DNA from 2 places in the Pectobacterium araliae genome. Region 1 is predicted to be linked to the other one. Evidence: predicted binding sites of a transcription regulator. Region 1 holds the regulator's gene; the other holds the start of a gene.
What was found. The regulator Fur, encoded in region 1, represses iron uptake genes when iron is present. The targets are predictions, from matches to a motif close to ATAATAATGAGAACNACTATCAA.
Positions count from the first base shown of each region.

Region 2: AACH44_RS03875 (Nramp family divalent metal transporter) is a predicted target of Fur. The motif match lies at 1,916-1,938, and genes of this name have one in related genera.

Region 1 is NZ_AP028908.1:1,358,426-1,363,259, forward strand. It holds gene glnS (glutamine--tRNA ligase) at 14-1,672, shown strand; gene fur (ferric iron uptake transcriptional regulator) at 1,736-2,185, opposite strand; gene fldA (flavodoxin FldA) at 2,514-3,041, opposite strand; gene AACH44_RS06075 (methyl-accepting chemotaxis protein) at 3,927-4,834, shown strand, end outside.
Region 2 is NZ_AP028908.1:853,533-858,366, reverse strand. It holds gene AACH44_RS03885 (MFS transporter) at 1-392, shown strand, start outside; gene AACH44_RS03880 (2-hydroxymuconate tautomerase family protein) at 406-609, shown strand; gene AACH44_RS03875 (Nramp family divalent metal transporter) at 640-1,878, opposite strand; gene grpE (nucleotide exchange factor GrpE) at 2,106-2,693, opposite strand; gene nadK (NAD(+) kinase) at 2,842-3,720, shown strand; gene recN (DNA repair protein RecN) at 3,800-4,834, shown strand, end outside.

The DNA of each region.
Region 1 (4,834 bases):
TGAGGAATGAAGAATGAGTGAGGCTGAAGCCCGCCCGACTAACTTTATCCGTCAGATTATTGATGAAGATCTGGCCTCCGGTAAGCATGATCATATTCAGACGCGTTTCCCGCCAGAGCCGAACGGCTATCTGCATATTGGGCATGCCAAATCTATCTGCCTGAATTTTGGTATCGCGCGTGACTATCAGGGGCAGTGCAATCTGCGTTTTGACGACACTAATCCGGTAAAAGAAGATATCGAATACGTTGAGTCGATCAAACGTGACGTCGAGTGGCTGGGTTTTTCATGGAGCGGCGACGTTCGCTATTCTTCTGATTATTTCGATCAACTGCATGCTTATGCGGTTGAGCTGATCGGTAAAGGACTGGCTTACGTTGATGAACTGACGCCTGAGCAGATCCGTGAATACCGCGGCACGTTGACGGCACCGGGCAAAAATAGCCCTTACCGCGATCGTACCGTGCAGGAAAACCTGGCGCTGTTTGAAAAAATGCGCAACGGCGGGTTTGCTGAAGGTACAGCCTGTTTGCGTGCAAAAATCGATATGGCATCGTCCTTTATCGTGATGCGTGATCCGGTGTTGTATCGCATTAAATTTGCCGATCACCACCAGACCGGTAATAAGTGGTGCATCTACCCGATGTATGACTTCACCCACTGCATTTCCGATGCGCTGGAAGGGATCACGCATTCGTTGTGTACGCTGGAATTCCAGGACAACCGCCGTCTGTATGACTGGGTGCTGGATAACATCACTATCCCTTGCCACCCACGTCAGTACGAATTCTCTCGTCTCAATCTCGAATACGCGATTATGTCCAAGCGTAAGCTGAACCAGCTGGTAGTGGAAAACGTGGTTGAAGGCTGGGATGATCCGCGTATGCCGACCATTTCAGGCTTGCGTCGTCGTGGCTATAGTGCGGCATCCGTCCGTGAGTTCTGTGTGCGCATCGGCGTAACGAAGCAGGACAATAACGTGGAAATGGCGGCGCTTGAATCCTGTATCCGTGACGATCTGAATGAAAATGCTCCGCGTGCGATGGCAGTGTTAGATCCGGTCAAGGTCGTGATCGAGAATCTGCCAGCCGAGCACGAAGAGTTTGTGGCGATGCCAAATCATCCGAACAAGCCGGAAATGGGCTCACGTCAGGTCGCATTCAGCCGCGAAGTTTACATCGATCGCGCTGACTTCCGTGAAGAAGCTAACAAGCAGTACAAGCGTCTGGTGTTGGGTAAAGAAGTGCGTCTGCGTAATGCCTATGTGATCAAAGCCGAGCGCATTGAAAAAGACGAGCAGGGCACCATTACCACGATCTACTGTAGCTATGATGCGGAAACGCTGAGCAAAGATCCGGCTGACGGCCGTAAAGTGAAAGGTGTTATCCACTGGGTTTCTGCGGCGCATGGCGTTCCAGCGGAATTCCGCTTGTACGATCGTTTGTTCAGTGTGGCGAACCCTGGCGCGGCGGAGGATTTCCTGTCGACGATTAACCCAGATTCACTGAAAATTACGCAAGGTTTTGTAGAAGCAAGTTTGGCACAGGCAGAAATAGAGAAAGCGTATCAGTTTGAGCGTGAAGGTTACTTCTGTGCCGATCGTGTTTATTCCAACACAGAACATCTGGTGTTTAACCGAACGGTTGGTCTGCGCGATACCTGGGTAGGCTAAGGCCACGAGGTAGAAGATAAAAATAAAACCGCCTCGGCGGTTTTATTTTTTGATGCGGTCGATTTATCGCGTGGAATCGTGCAGAGTTTCGTCTTCTCGACAATCCCCTTCACTGCAATGCCCATAGAGATACAGACTGTGGTTGGACAGTTTAATGCCGTGTCTTTCTGCGATCTCGCGCTGACGCGCTTCGATAGATTCATCGCGGAATTCAATGACTTTGCCACAGTCGAGGCAAATTAAGTGATCGTGATGATGCTGCTGCGTCAATTCAAAGACGGATTTGCCACCTTCAAAGTTATGACGGGTTACGATACCTGCATCATCAAACTGGTTGAGTACGCGATAGACGGTCGCAAGACCAATCTCTTCGCCCATATCAATCAGTTTCTTATATAAATCTTCCGCACTGACGTGATGGCAGACAGGATCCTGTAGCACTTCCAGTATTTTCAGTCTTGGAAGAGTGACTTTCAGGCCGGCCTTCTTTAATGCGATATTGTTGTCAGTCATGCGGGTTTAGTCCTGTTGCTTACTTATCAATGGAGGCTGCCTAGCCTATGACATCGGTCGGCTCAAAAAATGTAATTGCGTCTCAATTATAGAACCGCGTATGCAAAATGAAAACAAGGGAATGTTAACAATATTGTCCCCATTCATACTACTGATATACACGCAGTCCGTTGTTGATGAATGAAGAAAGAGTGAAGCACGTATAAAACCGATGGGATTATTGTACAGGTTTACTGATAGAAGTTAAAAAAATGTATCAATTATTATGAAAGGTTTTACCTATCAATACTATTTTGGCCCTGATCGAAACTATCAGGGCCAAAATGGCTTAGCCAACCAACTCTTTCAGATTCAGTTCATCGCTGATTTGTTTCACCCACGTCGTTACACGTTCGCTGGTCAGTTCAGGCTGACGGTCTTCATCGATAGCCAAGCCGATGAAGTGATTGTCGTCGGCGAGTCCTTTAGAGGCTTCAAAGTAATAGCCTTCTGTTGGCCAGTGACCGATAATCGTCGCGCCGCGAGGTTCAATAATGTCACGAATGGTGCCCATGGCATCACAGAAGTATTCCGCATAGTCTTCCTGATCGCCGCAGCCAAACAAAGCAACCAATTTCCCCGTGAAATCAACTTCTTCCAGCGACGGGAAGAAGTCATCCCAATCGCACTGCGCTTCACCGTAATACCAGGTTGGAATACCCAGCAGCAGGATATCGAAACCTTCTAGGTCTTCTTTGCTGCTTTTGGCGATGTCATGAACATCAGCAACGTCGGTGCCTAACTGTTGTTGAATCGTTTTGGCGATGTTTTCCGTGTTGCCCGTATCACTGCCAAAGAATATTCCGATGAGTGCCATGAATTGAATAACCTCTTGATTCCTAATGGTATGGTGTAATATTTCACCCATTTATCTGTTAATAATAACAGACACTCACATCGGGAGAAACTCGTATCGGTAAGGAGGCGTAAATCAAGATCGCGTGAAATGCGAAGGTAAGTAAGAAAACGAAAATATCTCTACTGATACTGAATTCCCTATAATCAATGTGGTCTATGTTATCGTCTGAGATTACGGATATATTTCTTTAACATAGCGGCGGCTATTCATTTGTAACGGTACTTCATTTTTTATGAATGTGCTTTTTATTTTATGATTTATTCCGCTTGTAATTAAAAGCAGGCTTTTGTTTGTGAAGAATAAAAATCACGGAGCGGTACATTATTATTCGTGGGAATTAAAATACTTACAAAAGATAATGTTTTTATAGAATTGAAAATTTGTAACATTTCGCGGGAACATTCCTAATAAAGGAAGATAAGAATTATAACTATTTACAGCTGAAACGATACAATTTTAAAGGGGAAATTTTAGCTTTCTGATGTTAAAGAATAAAATGAAATTTCATTCAAATTACTTTTCCATCTGATCGCCTATCCATGCCAACGCACGTAGGACGTGGTCGTGCAGCACATGCGCTTGCAACCCTATGATTAAAAACCTTATATTTATAAAAATAGAATAATGTATTATCCGTGCGAAAAATTATATTAATAAATATAGCAAGAATGCTAAATATTCTCTGTATTTAGCCGATGAGTTAGCGTGGTTTTTGAGTTTTCAACTCGGTGAAATGTGAACGCTAGGGAGAAGTGACCTGTTTCATGGTGTGAATTTTCTGATACATATCGGTTGATTAGCGATAAAAATCTTTTCAACCATTTTCCTGATTTGGAGTGAGCTATGGGACTTATTAAAAATATTGCCATCAGAACCGCTATGCTATGGGTGCTGGGCATTTTTTGTGTTCTTTGGGGCGGCGTATCAATATATACCATGTTCTCTTTTAAAGAGATGACGGCGACCTCGAAAACCAGCACCTTACTAGTTCAGAACATGAACTTTATCAACCAGGGCAACGATCAATATTTCCGTATGGTAACCCGTTTGGCGCGTGCGGTTGATGCTCGCCGCAGCGGTGATAATGCCACTGCGGATAAAGAGCAGGCTTCTGCACTTGTCGCGCTGGATAAACTGAAATCTGATTTGGTGGCGTTTAATGCTATCGATCACGCAAGTCTGGACGATGCGCTGGTGCAGGCTGTCAGCCGTGACTGGAATAATCTGGTTGTGCAGGGCGTTGAGCCACTTTATCAAAAGGCTGCTGCCAACGCGCTGGATGACTACCAAGATCAGGCCAAAAACGTTGTGCCGCCATTGAGCCGTCAATTTGGTGCTTCGCTCTCTGCATTCAGTAACGCCAGTGCGGAAAAATTCGCTGCGGCGGGTGTCCGTTTTGAACAAATCACCACGGTTGGACAGAACATTGTGCTGAGTGGCTTGGTTATCGGCCTGATTATGTTGTTCCTGACCGACCGCTATCTGGTGGTGTGCCTGGTTCGTCCATTAAACGATCTGCGCTATCACTTTAGCGTGATTGCTTCCGGCCATCTGGGCAAGCCGATTCTGGACTTTGGTAATAACTGTGTGGGTCGTTTGTTCCCACTGCTGCGTGAAATGCAGGGGAGTTTGGCCAGTACAGTTAGCACGATCAGAAACAGCACGGATTCCATCTATCAGGGCGCTTCTGAAATTGCCGCGGGTAACAACGATCTGTCTTCACGTACCGAAGAACAGGCTTCTGCGTTGGA
Region 2 (4,834 bases), 500 kb from region 1:
TTCCCGGCTGTTTTTTCTGGCTATGGGCCGCCAGCCGCTGGGGAACCTTGCCCTGCTTGACGGCAAACCTGCTGATTCAGGGAGGCTGCGTCCTGTTAACGCTATTCAACCACTCCCCCGTGGCATTGATATTCAGCTGCCTCGGCTTTGGTGCTACTTTTATGGGAACCACCTCGCTGGTGATGCCTTTAGCCAAACGGCTACATGCACCACACGGTATCAACCTGCTTGGGCTGGTGACGCTCACTTATGGCATAGGTCAGATTCTTGGCCCACTGCTCACCAGCGCCCTGACGAATACCAACGCTGTCGCGCCAGCGATCCTGTGTAGCGCAGCAGCTCTTTTCATCGCGGCAGGGCTTTGCTTCCCCTACCGTCGACCACTACCCTAATACCGGAGAATCTATGCCATACGTAAACATCAAAATCACCAATGAAGGCGTCACCGCTGAACAAAAGCGTCAGTTGATTGAAGGCGTCACTCAGTTACTGGTTGATGTGCTAAACAAAAACCCAAAAACCACCGTGGTCGTGATTGATGAAGTTGAAACGGACAACTGGGGGATCGGCGGCGTGCCAGTGACGGAGCTGAGAAAAGCCAGTAAATAGTGAAATGGTGCCACCTGAGTGGCACCCGTTTTATATCCCCAACATCGTATCCATCAGCAGATACATATTCAGGGAAACCACCAGTACAACAATAAGTTGCCCAATGCGCTGTACCCATTTTCCGTTCACCATCGTCCCCATTAATTCACGGTTACCGGTGAAGGACAGCAAAGGAACCAGCGCTAGCGCAATCCCGAAACTCAGCACCACCTGGCTCAGCACCAGCACTCGCGTCGGATCCATACCGGACAGAATCACGATAAACGATGGCAACATAGTCACTGTGCGACGTACCCAGAGTGGAATATGGAAATGCACAAACCCTTGCATCACCACCTGCCCCGCCAGCGTACCGACGACGGTAGAAGACAGACCCGCCGCCACCAGACTCAGACCAAAAATGACCGCAGCCGCTTTACCCAGCAGCGGCTCCAGCGTTAGGTAGGCTTTATCCAGATCGGCAATATCCTGATTGCCGCTGAAATGGAACGCCGCCGCAGCCGTTGCCATCATCGCCAGATTGACGAATCCGGCGATGGTCATCGCAATCGCGACATCGACTTTCGTTGCCGAATAACGCTCGGCACGGGTGTGGTTGCCCTCATGCTGCGTCAGGGAAGAGTGCAGGTAAATCACATGCGGCATAATGGTCGCCCCCAACACACCGGCGGCCAGCAACACGGCATCGGAGGTAGGCAGACTTGGGATTGCCATGCCTTTGGCTAACGCGGACAGCTCAGGCTGAGAGAATACCAGTTCGACAATATACGCTGCTGCCACAAACAGTAACAGCCCGCCGATGACCATTTCTAACGGCTTCTGCCCACGCTGTTGCAGCATGAGAATCAGGAAAGTAGCGATAGCGGTGAGAATCGCGCCTTCCAGTAACGACACGCCCAATAGCAGTTTGAAACCAATTGCCGCACCGATAAACTCGGCCAAATCGGTCGCCATCGCAATAATTTCGGCCTGCACCCAATATGCCCAAACGGCCGGGCGCGGGAAGCGATCGCGGATATGCTCAGCCAGGTTCTTACTGGTTGCGATCCCCAATTTGGCAGACAACAGCTGGATCAGCATCGCCATCAGGTTCGCCCACACCACCACCCACAACAACGTATAGCCATAGGCTGCGCCAGACTGGATGTTCGTGGCAAAGTTACCCGGATCAATATAACCAATCGCCGCGATAAACGCCGGGCCCATCAAAGAAAGTTTGACCTTCCTTGATGTACGGCTTGTTGACTCAATAACACGGCTACCCGGCATAGTATGACCCTTCTAACACTGTTGTTTTATTACTCTCACAAAAACGATAATGATTATCAAGTGCATTTAGAGTGGTGATACCAATTCTTTTGATAGTTAAAGATGATGAGTCATTCAAAACTTAAAAAACATCTTTTTTATCAAACAAATCTTAACAAGATATAAACAAAAAACCCCATGTGGTGGGCATGGGGTTCGGAATAAAGATACGTTGTAAAGTACGTGTATCAGTCTTGTGCTTTTGATACGGCAACCATCGCCGGACGCAGCAAACGGCCGTTCAGCGTATAGCCTTTTTGCATTACCATCATGACATGGTTCGGCTGATGATCGGCCGAAGGTAACATCGTCATCGCCTGATGCACTTCTGGGTTAAACGGCACACCCACATCACCCACAACGTCGATGCCAAACTTACGCACGGCATCCAGCAACGATTTCAGCGTCAGTTCGACACCTTCAATCATCGCAGCCAGTGATTCATTGGCTTTGTCCGCCATATCCAGCGCACGTTCCAGATTGTCGATAACTGGTAGCATTTCACTGGCAAATTTCTCTACCGCAAACTTATGCGCTTTTTCGATATCCATTTCCGCACGGCGGCGAACGTTATCGGCTTCAGCACGGACGCGAAGCATATTGTCACGTTCACGCTGTTGCAATTCGCTCAACTGGGTTTCCAGTTCGGCGATGCGCGCATCACGCGGGTCAGCTACGTCTGCCGTCTCTGGCGTGGCATCCGCTTGCTGCCCTTTTGCTGCTTCCTTTTGATCCAGGACTTGCTCGTCAGGCGTTTTCTGTTCTTTACTACTCATGAAATTCTCCGCGGTTTAGCATTAATCTCGCTAGTTGCTTATTATGGGGATCAAAATCGGGGATTCAAGGGAACCTGTCATATATTGGTTCCCACCGCTGCCGATACACCACGCTGAGGACAAAACAGCAATGAACACACCGCTTACAATGAACAGGCCGTTTAATTGTATTGGCATTGTCGGCCACCCGCGCCACCCAACGGCGTTGGCAACGCATGAGATGCTCTATCATTGGCTCACCGAAAAAGGTTACTCCGTTCTGATCGAACAACAGATTGCGCGGGAACTTAACCTGAAAGACGCACCGACAGCGAGCCTTGCCGGCATCGGTCAGCAGGCGGATCTGGCCGTGGTGGTCGGCGGTGATGGCAACATGCTGGGCGCAGCACGCGTGCTATCGCGCTATGACATCAAAGTAATCGGCGTAAACCGGGGTAATCTCGGCTTTTTAACCGATCTCGATCCCGATCATGCCCAGCAGCAGCTTTCTGACGTGCTCGACGGCCATTACCTGAGCGAACAGCGTTTCATGCTGGAAGCGCACGTTTGCCGCGCAAACCAGCCCGATAGCATCAGTACCGCCATTAACGAGGTGGTGCTTCACCCCGGAAAAGTCGCACACATGATTGAATTTGAAGTCTATATTGACGACAAATTCGCCTTCTCCCAGCGTTCAGACGGCCTGATTATCGCCACGCCAACAGGCTCAACCGCCTATTCGCTTTCCGCTGGTGGCCCTATCTTAACGCCATCTTTGGAAGCCATTTCGCTGGTACCCATGTTCCCACACACATTGTCTGCCCGCCCGCTGGTCATCAACAGTAGCAGCACCATTCGGTTGAAATTTTCTTGCATCACTAACGATCTGGAAATCAGTTGCGACAGCCAGATTGCGCTACCAGTGCAAGAGGGCGAAGAAGTCCTGATTCGCCGCAGCGAACATCATCTGAATTTGATTCATCCAGAAAATTACAGTTATTTCAATACACTAAGTTCAAAACTCGGCTGGTCAAAAAAATTATTCTAAGATTCTATTAATCTACTTTACTGTATATAAAACCAGTTTATACTGTATGTAAACACAGTTCTCATACAGGAAAACCATCATGCTGGCGCAACTCACTATAAGTAACTTCGCCATCGTGCGCGAATTAGAGATCGATTTTCAGTCAGGGATGAGCGTTATCACCGGGGAAACCGGTGCGGGGAAATCGATTGCGATCGATGCCCTCGGCTTATGTCTGGGAAATCGCTCTGACGCCAGCATGGTCAGGCCGGGCGCTGCCCGAGCCGACATTTGTGCCCGCTTTGCGCTGGCGGATACCCCGACGGCACGTCAGTGGCTGGAAGAAAACCAGTTGGATGACAGCAACGAGTGCCTGCTACGCCGCGTCATTAGCGCCGATGGTCGTTCACGGGGTTTTATTAACGGCACCGCCGTGCCGCTGTCTCAATTACGTGAACTTGGCCAGCACCTGATTCAAGTGCATGGTCAGCATGCTCATCAGCGCTTGCTGCGTCCCGATCATCAAAAACACCTGCTAGATGCCTATGCCGATGAACCGAAACTGCTCGTTGCCATGCAGCAGGTTTGGCATCAGTGGCACCAAAGTTGCCGCGCACTGGCGCAGCTGCAACAGGCGGCTATTGAGCGAGAAGCCCGCCGGGAACTACTGCAATACCAATTAAAAGAGCTGAATGAATTATCCCCACAGCCCGGTGAATACGAGCAGATTGACGTTGAATACAAGCGTCTGGCAAATAGCGGTCAGCTACTGACGATGAGCCAACAAGCTATGCAACTGCTGAGCGAAGACGACGAGCAGAACATCATCAGCATGCTGCATAGCGTAAAACACCAACTTGGCGAACTCATCAATATGGATGACAAACTGTCCGGCGTGCTGTCCATGATCGAAGAAGCGGGCATTCAGCTTAGCGAAGCCAGCGATGAACTGCGTCACTACAGCGAACAGATGGATCTCGACCCGATTAGGCTATATGAGTTAGAACAACGCTTGTCGCGCCAGCTTACGCTGGCACGCAAACACCATGTAGCTCCAGAGGCGCTTCCAGCGTTCCATCAGCAGCTACTGGAAGAACAGCAACAGTTGGAACAGCAGGAAAGCGACCATGACGCG